DNA from 2 places in the Marinobacter sp. UBA2688 genome. Region 1 is predicted to be linked to the other one. Evidence: predicted binding sites of a transcription regulator. Region 1 holds the regulator's gene; the other holds the start of a gene.
What was found. Region 1 encodes LexA, which represses DNA repair genes until DNA is damaged. Its sites were predicted from a motif close to CTGTNTNNNNANACAG; they were not measured.
Positions count from the first base shown of each region.

Region 1 (6,656 bases):
GGCACGATCACAGAATGTCTGCAAGGCTGCCAGCCTTTCCCTGACTGGCTCAGGGCTCAGCTCGCCGGCCTCAAGGGCCGCCATAACTGGCTCGATCGTCGGTTTGACCAGCTCATTCAGACGGGACAGTTCGTCCCAGTTCTTCTCCGCAAGCGCGGTCTTCAGGTGTTCAACCAGGGTATCCACTGCCTCTAGCTGTTCCGGTACCGACATAATTGCATCTCCTTGAAAACGGTCCGGTAGCGCCCCGTGCCTCAACCGGCCCGGGGCTGCCAGTCATCAGCGGCGGGCTGCTCTCCGGGCTGCCGAGGCAGAAAACTGATTACCACGGAAGCCTGGCTCGAAATCATAGGCGGGGAAGCCGTTATCCAGACCATCGATGTAATACCGCTGGGCGTTCAGATCGTAAGTCATCTCCATGGTAGTCCAGAATACCGGCTCACTGTAGTAGCTGATGTTGTGAGCTTCGGACACCCGCCAGAGTTCATCATTGCTGTCGTACTCCTCCGTGGCAAGAATCTGCCAGCTATCTTCGTCGACGTAGAACACCCTGCGGGAATAGATATGACTGATACCGGTCCGCAGTTTCGCTTCGACAACCCATACCCGATGTAGCTCGTATCGGGCCAACTCCTGGTTGATGTGCTGTGGCCGAATGACATCGTCCGGCTGGACATCCGCGTCGTGAAGCTTGTAGGCATTGTAGGGCACGAAGATCTCACGCTTGCCTTTCAGCTCCCAGTCGTACTGGTTAGGGGCGCCATTGTACATGTCTTTCTGATCAACCGAGCGGAGGGATGAAGAGTTCGGCAGATCGGTTTCATAGGCCAGGTTCGGTGACCGGCGCAGCCGCCTTGAGCCGGCATCGTATCGCCACGCGAGCCGGGGTGAGCGAATCTGATCCAGGGTTTCATGAACCAGAGTGATGGTGCCCGCGAGACTGGATGGCGCGATGGTGTCGGTTTTCAGGTAAAAAATCTTGTTATCGATATCGGCGAGGTTCGCGCCGCGGCGGCTGTAGGCAAAGTAATAGTCGTACTGGTTAACAACCTGGTTGTAGGAACCGTTCACCTGGGGCGTCGCTGAAGCGCTACGGAACGACAGTTCCTCTCCGCGATAACGCAGGATGTGGTTCCAGATCACCTCCAGGCCATTCTTTGGAATCGGGAAGGGGCTGGTCATGATGGTGTCACGCACACCGTTTCCGTTCGCCAGAAGTTCCGCGCTGCGGGCATTCTCCCGGGACTTTTCGTACACATCTTCCGGGAAGGCCGCGGTACGACGGGTCTGGTACACCGGCATCACAAATTCCGGGCCATATTGCTCAAGCATACGGATGTGTCCGTCGGTCAGCTTGTCGCGATATAGATCCACATTCGCGCCGGTAATAACAAACAGAGGCTCATCCTCGGGAAACGGGTTGGTTTCCACCTGCCCCGGTTTCCAACTAGCGGGCGGCTTGGTTAGCCCACCTGTCCACGCCGGAATGCTGCCAGAGGCATTGCCCTGCCGCTCAGCTCCAACTGGAGTCAGCTCGCTAGCCAGCCGCTGAGCTTCGGATTCACTGACCTTTGCCAACGCAACGCCTGACAACCCAAACAATGCCACTGTAAAACCCGTGACCCATTGGTTCCGCATTCCCTTCTACCTCCAAGGTAACCGATCAACCCATGTGTCATTCGCGGTTTGGCATGCCTACGCCGGAAACAACAACAGGCGATCAAATGTTATTCAATCGGGGCGCCTTTTTGCCAAATTCAAACGACCGTTTCAAGTGAATCTTTGTAGTTTCTTGTCAAAACCACCAAACCAACGGTGGGAGGAGAAATTCACAATGAAAAATGTTATAGTTGGCGATTAATTCATCGCACAGCAGTGAACCGCTCTCAGGTACTACCATGGCTTCGCAGTGGCATTCATTGGTTTCCCAGAAAATATTCCTGGCTCGCAACCTGTTGGGGCAGCTGGAGCACAGCGACACCGTTCCAACGAAAGAAGCCCTGCTGCAAGGCAGCATAGAGCTAGGGCTGAGGGCTCGAAAACTGACGCTGGTAATGATCGCCAGGGTGTATCAGCACAAACATAGCCAGCCTGATGACCTTGAGGCACTGGATGAGCTGATCGGAACCCACAGCCCGGAAATGACAGAACTGGAGCAGCTGGCCAGTGACGGGCGGAGTTGGTGGAGTCATCTCGAGCAGCTTGAGCGTCATCAGGGCAATCCCCCGGTGACCCGAAAAACGGTCAGCAATGAAAACGTGATTGCGGTTGCAGCTAACACCGGCCCGGATCGCTCAAAGCAGGCTCTGGAAACCACTCTGGGCGCGATGAAACACTTTATCGATATCCTCGAGGATCGGCACAGCGAATGGTAATGAACCACGGCGTTGCCGGACCCAACAGGAATGAACTGAAAGGCTAACTTAATGTCACCATCGTTTTTCGAGATTGTACAACTGAGCAACGGAGACTATGCGCTTCGCCGCATCGACGACGACAGTGCACCACTGGTCCAGATATCATTTTCGACGGAAGCCAGGGAGATGATGGAAGACCGGGACATGAACGTGGCCAAGGCCATGATTGCAGCCGGTATTGAGGCCGTCGGTAACGTTGCCCATGATATCGACTGGGAAGACGAAGAGCCGGACACTCAGGACATCCGGCCCTCCTACACACTTCATTGACGATCAGCGCTGGCGCAGCACCACACCATGACTGTTACCCCGAGCCGAAGCCTGCTCCAGTGACGCGAGCGCTTCGCGCCCGAGCTTGTGGGTCCACATGACCACAGCGTGACAGGTGCCTGCGCTCAGTGCTCGCTCGGCAAGCTCCCCGGCTGGGTAGTCAGGAGTAGACCTCAACACCAACAGTTCGCCTGCAACGATGCCACGCATGGTCTGCCACTTACTGACAAGGCTTTGGGGCGGATCAATCCAGGCTAACCAACGCTTCTCCTGATTCAACTGCGTAAGCATCGGTAGCAATAGCTGGAAGTTCTCAACCTGCCCTTCGGGCAAAATGATTTCGGTCACATTGCCTGCCGGTTTGGCTGGGCGACTCCTGACAGCAGGCGCCCTGACGGTATCATGGTCGCTCATACCGGCAACCTCTGAACCGACAAACCTGCCGCCTCCGTGAGCATAAGCCAGATTCTGATTAAAGCTGAGTTGTTCCATGATAAGCCTCACCTGCCGTTAAGCCGCGCCCGCGGTGTTCAACACTCAACGAAACACAGCCGGATATGTCCGGACACCCTGGGGGTGTCAGTGAAGGTCCGAGCGCCGTATGACCCCGACGCCGAGCCCCTCAATGAAGAGTTCCTGTTCTGTCAGATCCACTTCTATGGGTTCGAATTCCTCGTTCTCGGCGATCAAGTACACTTTCGAGCCTTCCTTACGGAACCGTTTGACCGTGACTTCCTCACCTACCCTCGCCACAACCACTTGTCCGTTGTGCACATCGTGGGTGCGGTGCACCGCCAACAGGTCGCCGTCAAGGATGCCAATGTCCTTCATGCTCATGCCGCGTACCCTGAGCAAATAATCCGCCGAGGGCGAGAAAAATTCAGGCTGCAGGGTGCAATGGTCTTCGATATGCTCCTGGGCCAATATGGGGCTACCGGCCGCCACCTGACCGATCACTGGCAAACCAAGGTCAGCCTCTACATCGGGAAGACGTATTCCCCGGCTGGCTCCCGGCACCATCTCGATGGCGCCTTTTCGGGCCAGTGCCCGCAGATGTTCTTCTGCGGCATTGGCGGAACGAAACCCAAGTTCCGCCGCGATTTCTGCACGGGTCGGCGGATACCCGGTCTCGTCAAGGTAGCGACGAATAATATCCAGTACCTGTGTCTGCCTAGCTGTCAGCTTCATTTAGGTTGCCCCGGTTAGCCCTGTTTTTATATACAGTTATTTGACTATATACAGTGTTTTATCCAGTGTAAACCCTGTAAACGCAATTTTTCCTTGAGCCGCACTGGGTGGCCGTCCACCGCGCCCTGACGTATGACTGTGTTAAGGTAATCACAACCAAAATAGGGAGTCGCCTGAATGAGCAACAGATGTAGGTTACCGGACATCCTCAAGACGGATGATGGCAAGGAACGCAGAGTTGGCGTTGAAATTGAGTTGTCCGGCCTCGGTTACGAAGATCTCGTCTCGCTGTCCGCAAAACTGCTGGGAGGTACCGGAAAGTCTGTTGCGCGCTATGTGTCCGAGGTTGAAACGGAACTCGGTGACTTTACCATCGAACTGGATTCGGACCCGATAAAGGACCTTGATCTGGCCGACGAGCGTCTTCCCGAGTCCGTCAGGGAACTTGGCGGCCAGGCCATGAGCGTGATCGACGCAGCCGCCGAGAAAATCGTGCCCCTGGAGATCGTCAGCCCTCCGCTGGCTTTCAGTAAGCTGGAACGCATAGAGACACTTTGCGATGAGCTGCGAAGAGCAGGCGCACTCGGCAGCCGGGAGGCGCTCTATTATGCCTTTGGTTTGCAATTGAACCCGGAGCTACCGGACCTCAGAGCCACAACGCTGGTGCGCTACCTGCGGGCCTTCGCTGCGCTCTACGAGTGGCTGAAGGCACGCCACCAGATCGATTTCAGCCGTAAGCTGACCAGCTACATTGAGCCCTGGAGCAGCACCTACATTGACCTTCTGATTTCAGAGGATTATGCGCCGGACATGGAGCAATTAATGCGGGACTACCTGCATTACAATCCAACCCGCAACAAGGCCCTGGACCTGCTCCCGCTGTTCGCACACCTGAACAGCGATTTGCTCGCAGAATATGTGGAGGATGAGCGCATCAAAAGCCGGCCAACGCTGCATTACCGGCTACCCGACTGCGACATTGATAACCCTGACTGGCATTTTTCCACGGTTTGGAATGACTGGATTGTGCTGGAACAACTGGTGGCCAACGCTGATGACTTATCGAAACTGGTTACGGAGTTTCGCAACAGTCGCAAACTGAGCCTCCATAACCTGACCCACAGCTGGTTAGACACGTCTGACCAGTGGCTTCGGTCCGGGAACTATGTCTGAAAGCCCGGTAGATAAGCCTGAACATCCGGGCCTTACGATTGGCATCAGCGGCCCGGCACGCCGCAGCCTCGCCCACCGGCTGATCACCTTCGCGCTGCGCCTCCACGGTGCGCGAACCCATTTTATCCGCCCGGGTTCGAAGGTGGACGTCTCGTTGCTCGACGGCCTTGTGCTCTCCGGTGGTACCCACGTGCACCCTTCGCGGTACGGCCAGACTCCTCAGGTAACCGCCCGGTATGACGTGCGCCGCGACGAAACCGATGTTCGTCTGCTGTCCCGTGCAGAAGAATTGAACATCCCGGTACTGGGTATCTGCCGCGGCGCCCAGTTTATCAATATTTTCCGCGGCGGATCTTTGTGCCAGAACGTGACACCTCTGCGGGTGAACACCCGCCACCGGCCGTTACTGTTACCGCTACAGACTGTTCGGGTCGTCAGTGACAGCCGCCTGGGAGAGGTGATGCGCAGCCCGGTGATTGGCGCGAACCGCATCCACAGCCAGAGCATCAAAAAACTGGGCACACATCTCCGCGTTGTCGCCGTGGACAACGACTCGTTTGTGCAAGCGATAGAAAATACACGTGGGCAATGGCTAATGGGCATCCAGTGGCACCCGGAGTACCTGCTTTATCATGGCGGCCACCGGCGGATTTTCAGCCATTTCGTGCAGGCTGCGGAAGACAGGAAGCTGATTCGGCTGGATGAACCTGTCGAAGCCGCCGGAGAAGATGATGAGAATACCGCTCAAAATGGCAGATAACGCTGCAACACGGCCTTAATTTCACGAATTTCCCGAGCGTCGTCGGGCAGAGCCGTCAAATAACGGGCCGCCCACTCTTTCAGTTGCTCGCGGGTGGTCACATAATGGGGGTCGCTCCCGGTCAGCCTGAACAGGATATCACGCTCCCGGGGCGTCAACCTGACCTGATTCTCGTGCAATAACATGGAGATCCAACTATGTTCCACAACGTCCATCGATACCTGCTGGCCTCCACGGCCCTGATTCTGTTTCCCCTGGGCGCATCAGCAGCAGAAGTCAGCCTGAGCGGTCAAGCCTCAGTCAAGTATACGCCAGACAGCGCACGGCTGCAGTTCACCGCCCGCGCCGAGCACAAGCTTCCCGAGACGGCCACTGAGGAAGTCAACGAGCAGATGGAGAAGTGGCGGGAGAGCATCGAGGACTTCCGCGACCGGCTCAAATCCTACAGCGACGCCTCGTTGAACCTTTACAGCCGTTCGATTCCATCACCAGAGCGTCACGAGGAGCCCCGACGAGTGGCCGTGGCTTCACAAACGGTCAGCTTCACCATCGATGACCTCTCTCTGCTCAACCCGATTCTTGCACAGGCGCAATCACTGGGTATGGACTACAACGTCGGTCCCCATCAGTTTTTTCATTCCGATGAAGTCGGTTTACGTAAACAGGCCCTGGCGGGCGCCATTGCAGATGCGAAATCACGCTGCGAATTTGTTGCCCGGGAACTGGACAAACAGTGCGGAGAGGTGATGACCATTAACGTCGATGGTGGCCATCAACCCCCGATGCCAATGATGGCGGAAATGCGAGGCGCCTCGGACGCTGTCTCAGCGGTCGGTTCCCGTGAACTT
Region 1 is NZ_DELU01000021.1:17,000-23,655, reverse strand. It holds gene B3M52_RS09540 (hypothetical protein) at 1-213, opposite strand, end outside; gene B3M52_RS09535 (DUF1329 domain-containing protein) at 280-1,638, opposite strand; gene B3M52_RS09530 (DUF6586 family protein) at 1,899-2,375, shown strand; gene B3M52_RS09525 (hypothetical protein) at 2,427-2,687, shown strand; gene B3M52_RS09520 (cell division inhibitor SulA) at 2,691-3,101, opposite strand; gene lexA (transcriptional repressor LexA) at 3,267-3,875, opposite strand; gene B3M52_RS09510 (amidoligase family protein) at 4,053-5,048, shown strand; gene B3M52_RS09505 (gamma-glutamyl-gamma-aminobutyrate hydrolase family protein) at 5,041-5,808, shown strand; gene B3M52_RS09500 (hypothetical protein) at 5,793-6,023, opposite strand; gene B3M52_RS09495 (SIMPL domain-containing protein) at 6,006-6,656, shown strand, end outside.

Region 2 (6,656 bases), on a different contig from region 1:
CACTTCATCACCCAAAGTTTTGACATGAAGGAAGTCAAAGCCTTTCTCTTTTGCAAGATTTTCAGCAGAAAGCATCAGCTTCCTTCCCAAGCCTTTACGATGATTCTTTAAGCTTATTGCCATTGAATAAATTTCTGCTGTAGATTCGAAGTGCCAATCAATTGAAATAACTCCTTCAATTCGACCATCTACGATTTCGACGAACGCCCCATCTTCACTTAGTTGGTTAGCATAGTCGGAATTAATTTCTTCACTACCAAACCAGCCATCAAGCTCATTAAAAATCTCAAAACAACGTGCTTTATATTCTCTTTTATAAGGATGAATCATACACTTCCTAAAAATACTAACGCCGGCCATGTTGATGCACTGGTTATGTGGTTTAAAAATTCAGCTTAAAAGTCTCCGGATATTGCTTCGGCTGGACCATACCAATACGCATCTGAGTTTCCCATAAAGTGATCCCGAGGCACTTTATCTCCAAACTTTACTTTCAAATTCTTTATGGAACCTTTAGCCAATCGTTCCTTCAGATATTCTAACCTCCCATGAGGATCACCGACCTCTATTTCTTTGTGAATGGTCCAGCCATCGATATCTTCATACTCAACATACTGAACACTCGCTTTCTCTCTAGCCCCTAACTTCTTTAGCTCTTTTGTTCTTTTGTCTTTAGCCCCCTGAGGAACGAAATAACGCTCTAAGTCTTTCTCGTCACTGAGGAAACTCTTTGAAAAACGAAGGATTCCCTCATACAGGTTAAAAGACGTATGGGCTAACGCATGTCGGACAACCTTTCCTTCAGTTAAGGAGCCTTCGTACCAGCCAAATGGCTTTATCGTGTTGCTGTCTGTCCTAGGAAGAATCTGTATATCTACGCCGTTTTTTCTTACGAAGATATAGGAAATGTCGGTTGAGTTTGTATTTGCAAGAACAGCCTTGTACATCCGCTGCCTTGATTTTAATGGCACCCACCCTGCAGCTTTTAATGCTTTAATGAAAACTTCAGGACTAGCTAGCCCATAACTCAGGGGAAAGCCTTTGGGCAAAACAAAATTTCCACTATTATCTAGGCTGCATTCATCTTTTCGGCACTCTATCGTCGCACTACATTCCCAGTTTAAATATTTTAAAAGTGAAACTTTCGCTGCTATCATTTGATTATCTGTTTTGCGCACGAGAACTTCGTCACCAGTCTTCAAGTCAGTGCGAAAACATTGAACTGGATACTCCTTGGCTGAATCTGAAAAAGAGACAAATGCAATTATATAGCTCATAAATAACCTCTGCATGCCTCAGCGCTGCATAGCGCCGAATATTAGTCGCCGCTTTAGCATTCAGCCTCAACATAATCGCCAACATCGAGATCCGATCGATCGCAGCGCATTGCGTCAGACTTGCCTTTATCAGAAAGCTGAACAAATGTAATACGCTGAAATGGCTTCTTACTCATACTTTTCCTTTATTGGAAGCTGCAAACCGTGGCCCACATAACGCTTGCAGCATGCGCGCAGGCGCAATGTAGTGGGCGTCGCCGTGCCTGCGCTTGTTAGGAACTATGGCCAGCAGCAACTTTTCTTACACGGCTAAATAACTCCCCTAGATAGAAAAATGCTTTCCGCCATTCGAGAGTTAGCTGATCCGCGCCTATTTCCTCAACAGAAACCTTCAAGCCCTGCTTCCGTTTTGAGGTTGATTTGTGCCTAGCAGCTCGCTCTTGTAACGACATATCTTCCAGACTATGCGACCAATGAGAATGAGCAACCTTGTTTCTAAATGCCTCAAACTCATCCAACTTGCCAGCGGCAAACGCAAATTCTTTGTAAAGCTGATTCTGAGTACCCAGCTCTTTAATCATCAAAGATGATAGAAGTGACATCAATTGCTTGTATGATTGTTCTGAGGTCAGGATCAGCACAGTATCTTTATCAATCTTCAGGAGGTCAGAGATGCAACCCCTTAGTTCGAACTCGATTGAACCCTGAAAGATTACGATCGAACCAATGAGCGCTCTGACCTCTACCGGCACAGCCGAGTGAATACTTCCCTTTTTCCAGTCAGGCTCTTCAATCATCGTCTATTCCTAACAGCTAATTCAACGACAAATGACATTTACCCAAAACGCGCCTATTTCCATGCACCCTAGGTGTCATTGACCATAATTTTCTTTTAGTTTCAATAAATTAAAACATTCAACAACTGACCAGTCTGAAAATAAGCGTCAATGGCCATATTTCACCCAGTACACCTGTTCGCTTATCTAAAATAGATCCTCAACGACTATTCCATATCTTTCATAGAGTTGTCAGCTCATTGGCGCGAAATATACGAAGTTTTGCGACAATTGTCGTATATCTCCGCTTTTCACCGTGAAATAACCCAAAATCAGGCCTAAGATACTGTACAAATAAACAGCATGGAGGCTGAGCCTATGATTTTGGATGTCCCACCAAAGTTGCCAGACAACCCTACCCGCTTCATGAATCAGCTGCGCACACTGGTTTGGCAAAAGAGGTGGAGCAATTTCTATTACACACATGGTTCGCAAAAGAGGCTTTGGAGTTCGCAGCCCGATAGACGACACCTTCTAACTTTCCCAGCGGCTTTCCGGAATGCGCTGTACGTGGATATGCCCGATCAGGCGAATGGTGGGGCGAATCAGGAATTGGAAACTGCCAATAATGAACAGCCAAATGGCCGCCTTCTCGTGTTCGGGAAACAAAAACAGGATGCTGCCCACCAGAAACCAGATGGCGATCAGGAAATCATTGATGATGCTGAGCACTTCGTAACGGCGCCGTATAACCAGTTCTTCATGGCCTAACCGAAAGGTTAGTGGGTTATCTGTACGGTCTTCAGCCATTACACATCCTGTTTCCGGTGGGTTTGGTGAATTATTGCATGTCTTTGTAGGCTGCGTCGGTGCGCGCCGCCATGATGTAATCGTTTTTGTGCAGGCCGCCTATCTTGTGGGTCCACCAGCGTACGGTGACCTTGCCATATTCCAGAAGGATGGCGGGGTGGTGCCCTTCCTCTTCGGCCAGGTCACCCACCTTGTTGGTAAATGCCTGGGCCTGGGCGAAATTCTTGAGCTTGAACACTCGCTGTAACTGTTCCTCCCCGTCCAGCTCAATCTCCTGCCAGTCGGGTACATCTTTACCCAGGGCTTGCTTCTGATCGGCAGTGACTGTGGGAGCATCTGCGCTGCAGGCTTCACAGCTTTGTTTCGTCAGTTCACTCATTTCAACCTCCATGGTTGATGGCTGTACTACTAAGCGTGGGTTCGTTCCGCCACATTATCAACCCACTGCTTGAAATCCTGTCTTTTTCAGAATACTGTATATTTAAACAGTATATAGAGAACTTTCCATGAGCGAGATTCTGAATACGCTGATGCAGGACGACCGTGTGTGGCAGGGTCAGCACCATACCCGCACTGGTCGGCCAACGGAGCCAACCGGTTACCAGGTGCTGGACAACCAGCTCGGCGGTGTTGGCTGGCCCCGTGGGGCGTTGAGTGAGTGCCTGCTGGATGAGCCCGGCATTGGTGAGCTGCACCTGCTGCTACCCCTGATGCAACGGCTTTCTCAGGCAGGTAAGACCGTCTTCTGGCTGAACCCTCCCCATACACCCTACGCCCCTGCCCTGGCCCGCGAAGGGGTCAATCTGGATCAGGTCATACTGATCAACACCGAAGACGATGGCGACTTCCTGTGGACACTGGAAAACTGCCTGCGTTCACCGGTCACCGGCCTGGTGATGGCCTGGCCCGGAAAACTGGCCGCCCGTGACATACGGCGCTTGCAACTGGCCGCGGAGGCCGGCAGCAATGTGTGCGTGCTGTTCCGCGAACGGCGTCATGCCGAACAAAACTCCCCGGCGGCGCTACGCCTGGATCTGACAGCAGGAAGTCAACAGGCGCTCAAGGTCAATGTTCTGAAACGTCGCGGCAGTTGGCCCGGCCAATGTTGCTCCGTAGCCATGGCTCACCGGGCGGATCTGGCCTTCCGGGAAGCCCCCCGGGTGGTCCAGGGCCCCTGGGCCGGCAAGACCGGGTAAGGCGTATCATGCTCTGGCTGTACCTGCATTTTCCTCACCTGTTGCTAGACCATATTCGCCGCTCCCGCGAAAACCAGGGGGCGCTGGCTGTTGTGGAAGGCTCCGGCCAGAAGATTATCCAGGCCTGCCCGGAAGCTTATGCCCAGGGAGTACGCGCTGGCATGCGCCTGAAAACCGCTATCAGCCTGGTTCCGGAGCTGCGTATGCTCAGGGCGGACCACCAACAGGAAGCCCGGATACTGGAAGACCAGGCGCGCTGGCTATACCGGTACGCGGCTCATATCATATTGGTACCCCCGAATGGCCTGTTGGCGGAAGTGGGCAGCCTGCAGCGGCTTTACGGTGGGCTGGCAGCCGTCTGGCAAACGGTGGAACAGGGGCTGGAGGAACGCCAGCTTAACGCCTGGACAGCCATCGGCCACACACCACTGGCCGCCCGGCTGATTGCCCGGGCCGGCAAGGGCGAGTGCACGGCGGACAAAGGCCATATCCTGCGTACACTGGGGCAGATGCCCCTGCTGACGGCAGAGTTCGATGACAAAACCTGTACCCGTCTGCAACGGCTCGGCCTGAACACCCTGGATGAGGTCTTCGCACTGCCTGCCAGTGAACTGGCCCGCCGTCTGTCGCCGGAAACCCTCGCGTATGTGCAGAAGATCCAGGGTAACCGCGCGGACCCACAAACACCCTGGCAACCGCCCCACACCTTTCGCCAGCAGGCGGATTTTGTGCAGGAGATTGAGCAGTCCCAGGGCCTGCTGTTCCCCCTGCAGCGCATTCTGTCAGAACTCGAGGAAGACCTGTGCTGGCGACAGCAGGATACCGACAGCCTGCTGCTGGTCCTGCAGCACCGGCATGAGGAGCCTACCCGCATTCGGGTTCGCACCTCCGGCCCCGAGCATCGGGCCGAAGCATTTCTGAATCTTATCCGCCTACGGTTTGAGCAGCACCCGTTAAGGGCTCCGGTGATCTCATTAGTGCTGTCCGTTAAACGCTTCCTGGGGCGGGAAGTGGCCCCTGGCCAGGATCTTCTGGGTGAAACGCAGGATCTGAACGAAGCCTGGCACACCCTGATCAGCCGTCTGCAGGCACGGCTTGGCGGACATTCATTACGGCAGTTATCGCCGCAGGCGGATCACCGGCCCGAACGGGCCTGGTCGGCCTCCGAAGTGCAGCGGAAAAATCATAGCCGCCTTCCTTCTCCCGACCAGTTACCCCGTCGTCCTTTATGGTTACTCAAAGGGCCACAACCGCTGGCCGAAGCTCCGACCATGTGGTTTTCGGGCCCGGAACGGATCAGTGGAGGTTGGTGGGATGGCCAGCGGGTTCACCGGGATTATTACATTGCCGAGCTGTCCACCGGCCAGCTTGCCTGGGTGTTCCGGGATGTGCGGGATGGCTGGTTTGTGCATGGCTGGTTTGGCTGATGGACAACTTCAGCTATGCCGAACTCTTCTGCTTCAGCAATTTCACCTTCCTGACCGGGGCCTCACATCCCCATGAACTGGCCGAGCAAGCACTGGAGCTGGGCTACTCTGCACTGGCCATCACAGATGCCTGCTCAGTGGCTGGCATTCCTCGGGCCTGGGCCGCACTGAAAGACAGCCCGGTAAAGCTGATCACCGGCAGCTGGTTTGAACTTGACGATGCCCCACCCGGAGCGGCTACTCCCCGCTTCATCCTGCTGGCCCGCACCCGCAAGGGTTATGGTCAGCTTTGCCAGTTGATCACCACTGGCCGACGGCAAGCGGAGAAAGGCCAGTACCGGTTATTCTTCCGGGATATCGAGACCCATTCCCTGGACGATTGTGTGTGCCTGTGGCTGCCACCCTCACCCACCGTTGCAGATGCAGACCAGGCCCTGGCCTGTGGTGAATGGCTTCAGCGCCTGTTCGAGCCGAATCTCTGGATAGCCGCAGCCCGCACTCTTGAATCCGGAGAGGAGCAGCAACTGGCCCGGGCACGCTGGCTGGCAGACCACCTGCGTTGTCCGATAGCCGCCACCGGAGAGGTGCATATGCACAGCCGCGAGCGGCAACCGTTGCAGGATGTGCTCACAGCCCTGCGCAACCACACCAACCTGGAGAACGCCGGCCATTGCCTGTTCCAGAACGGGGAGCGCTACCTTCGACCATTACCGGTTCTTGATCGCCTGTTTCCGGAAGCCTGGCTCAGGGAAACCCTGGTAATTGCTGAGCAATGTACTTTCGAACCGGGTAGCTTGCGGTACGAATACCCACCGGATCTGGTGCCGGCCGGAACATCGCCAGCGGCCTACCTGAAACAACTGACCCACGACGGTGAACGCCGGCGATACCCAAACGGCACGCCACCAAGCGTTCAGAGGCTGATACGCAAGGAACTAAGCCTGATATCAGAGATGAAGTACGAGCACTACTTCCTCACTATCCAGGATATTGTCGCCTTCGCCCGCAGCAAAGGCATTCTGTGCCAGGGCCGCGGGTCGGCTGCCAACTCTGCCGTGTGCTATTGCCTGGGCATCACCGAGGTCAACCCGGCCCGTGTGGAGTTGCTGTTCGAGCGTTTCATATCAAAGGATCGCGGTGAACCACCCGATATTGATGTGGATTTCGAGC
Region 2 is NZ_DELU01000010.1:424,285-430,940, forward strand. It holds gene B3M52_RS06700 (GNAT family N-acetyltransferase) at 1-330, opposite strand, end outside; gene B3M52_RS06705 (hypothetical protein) at 396-1,277, opposite strand; gene B3M52_RS06710 (hypothetical protein) at 1,550-2,074, opposite strand; gene B3M52_RS06715 (YrhK family protein) at 2,588-2,863, opposite strand; gene B3M52_RS06720 (4a-hydroxytetrahydrobiopterin dehydratase) at 2,895-3,242, opposite strand; gene imuA (translesion DNA synthesis-associated protein ImuA) at 3,370-4,059, shown strand; gene B3M52_RS06730 (Y-family DNA polymerase) at 4,068-5,486, shown strand; gene B3M52_RS06735 (error-prone DNA polymerase) at 5,486-6,656, shown strand, end outside.
Region 2: the regulator LexA is predicted to act here: its motif matches at 3,337-3,352, upstream of imuA (translesion DNA synthesis-associated protein ImuA).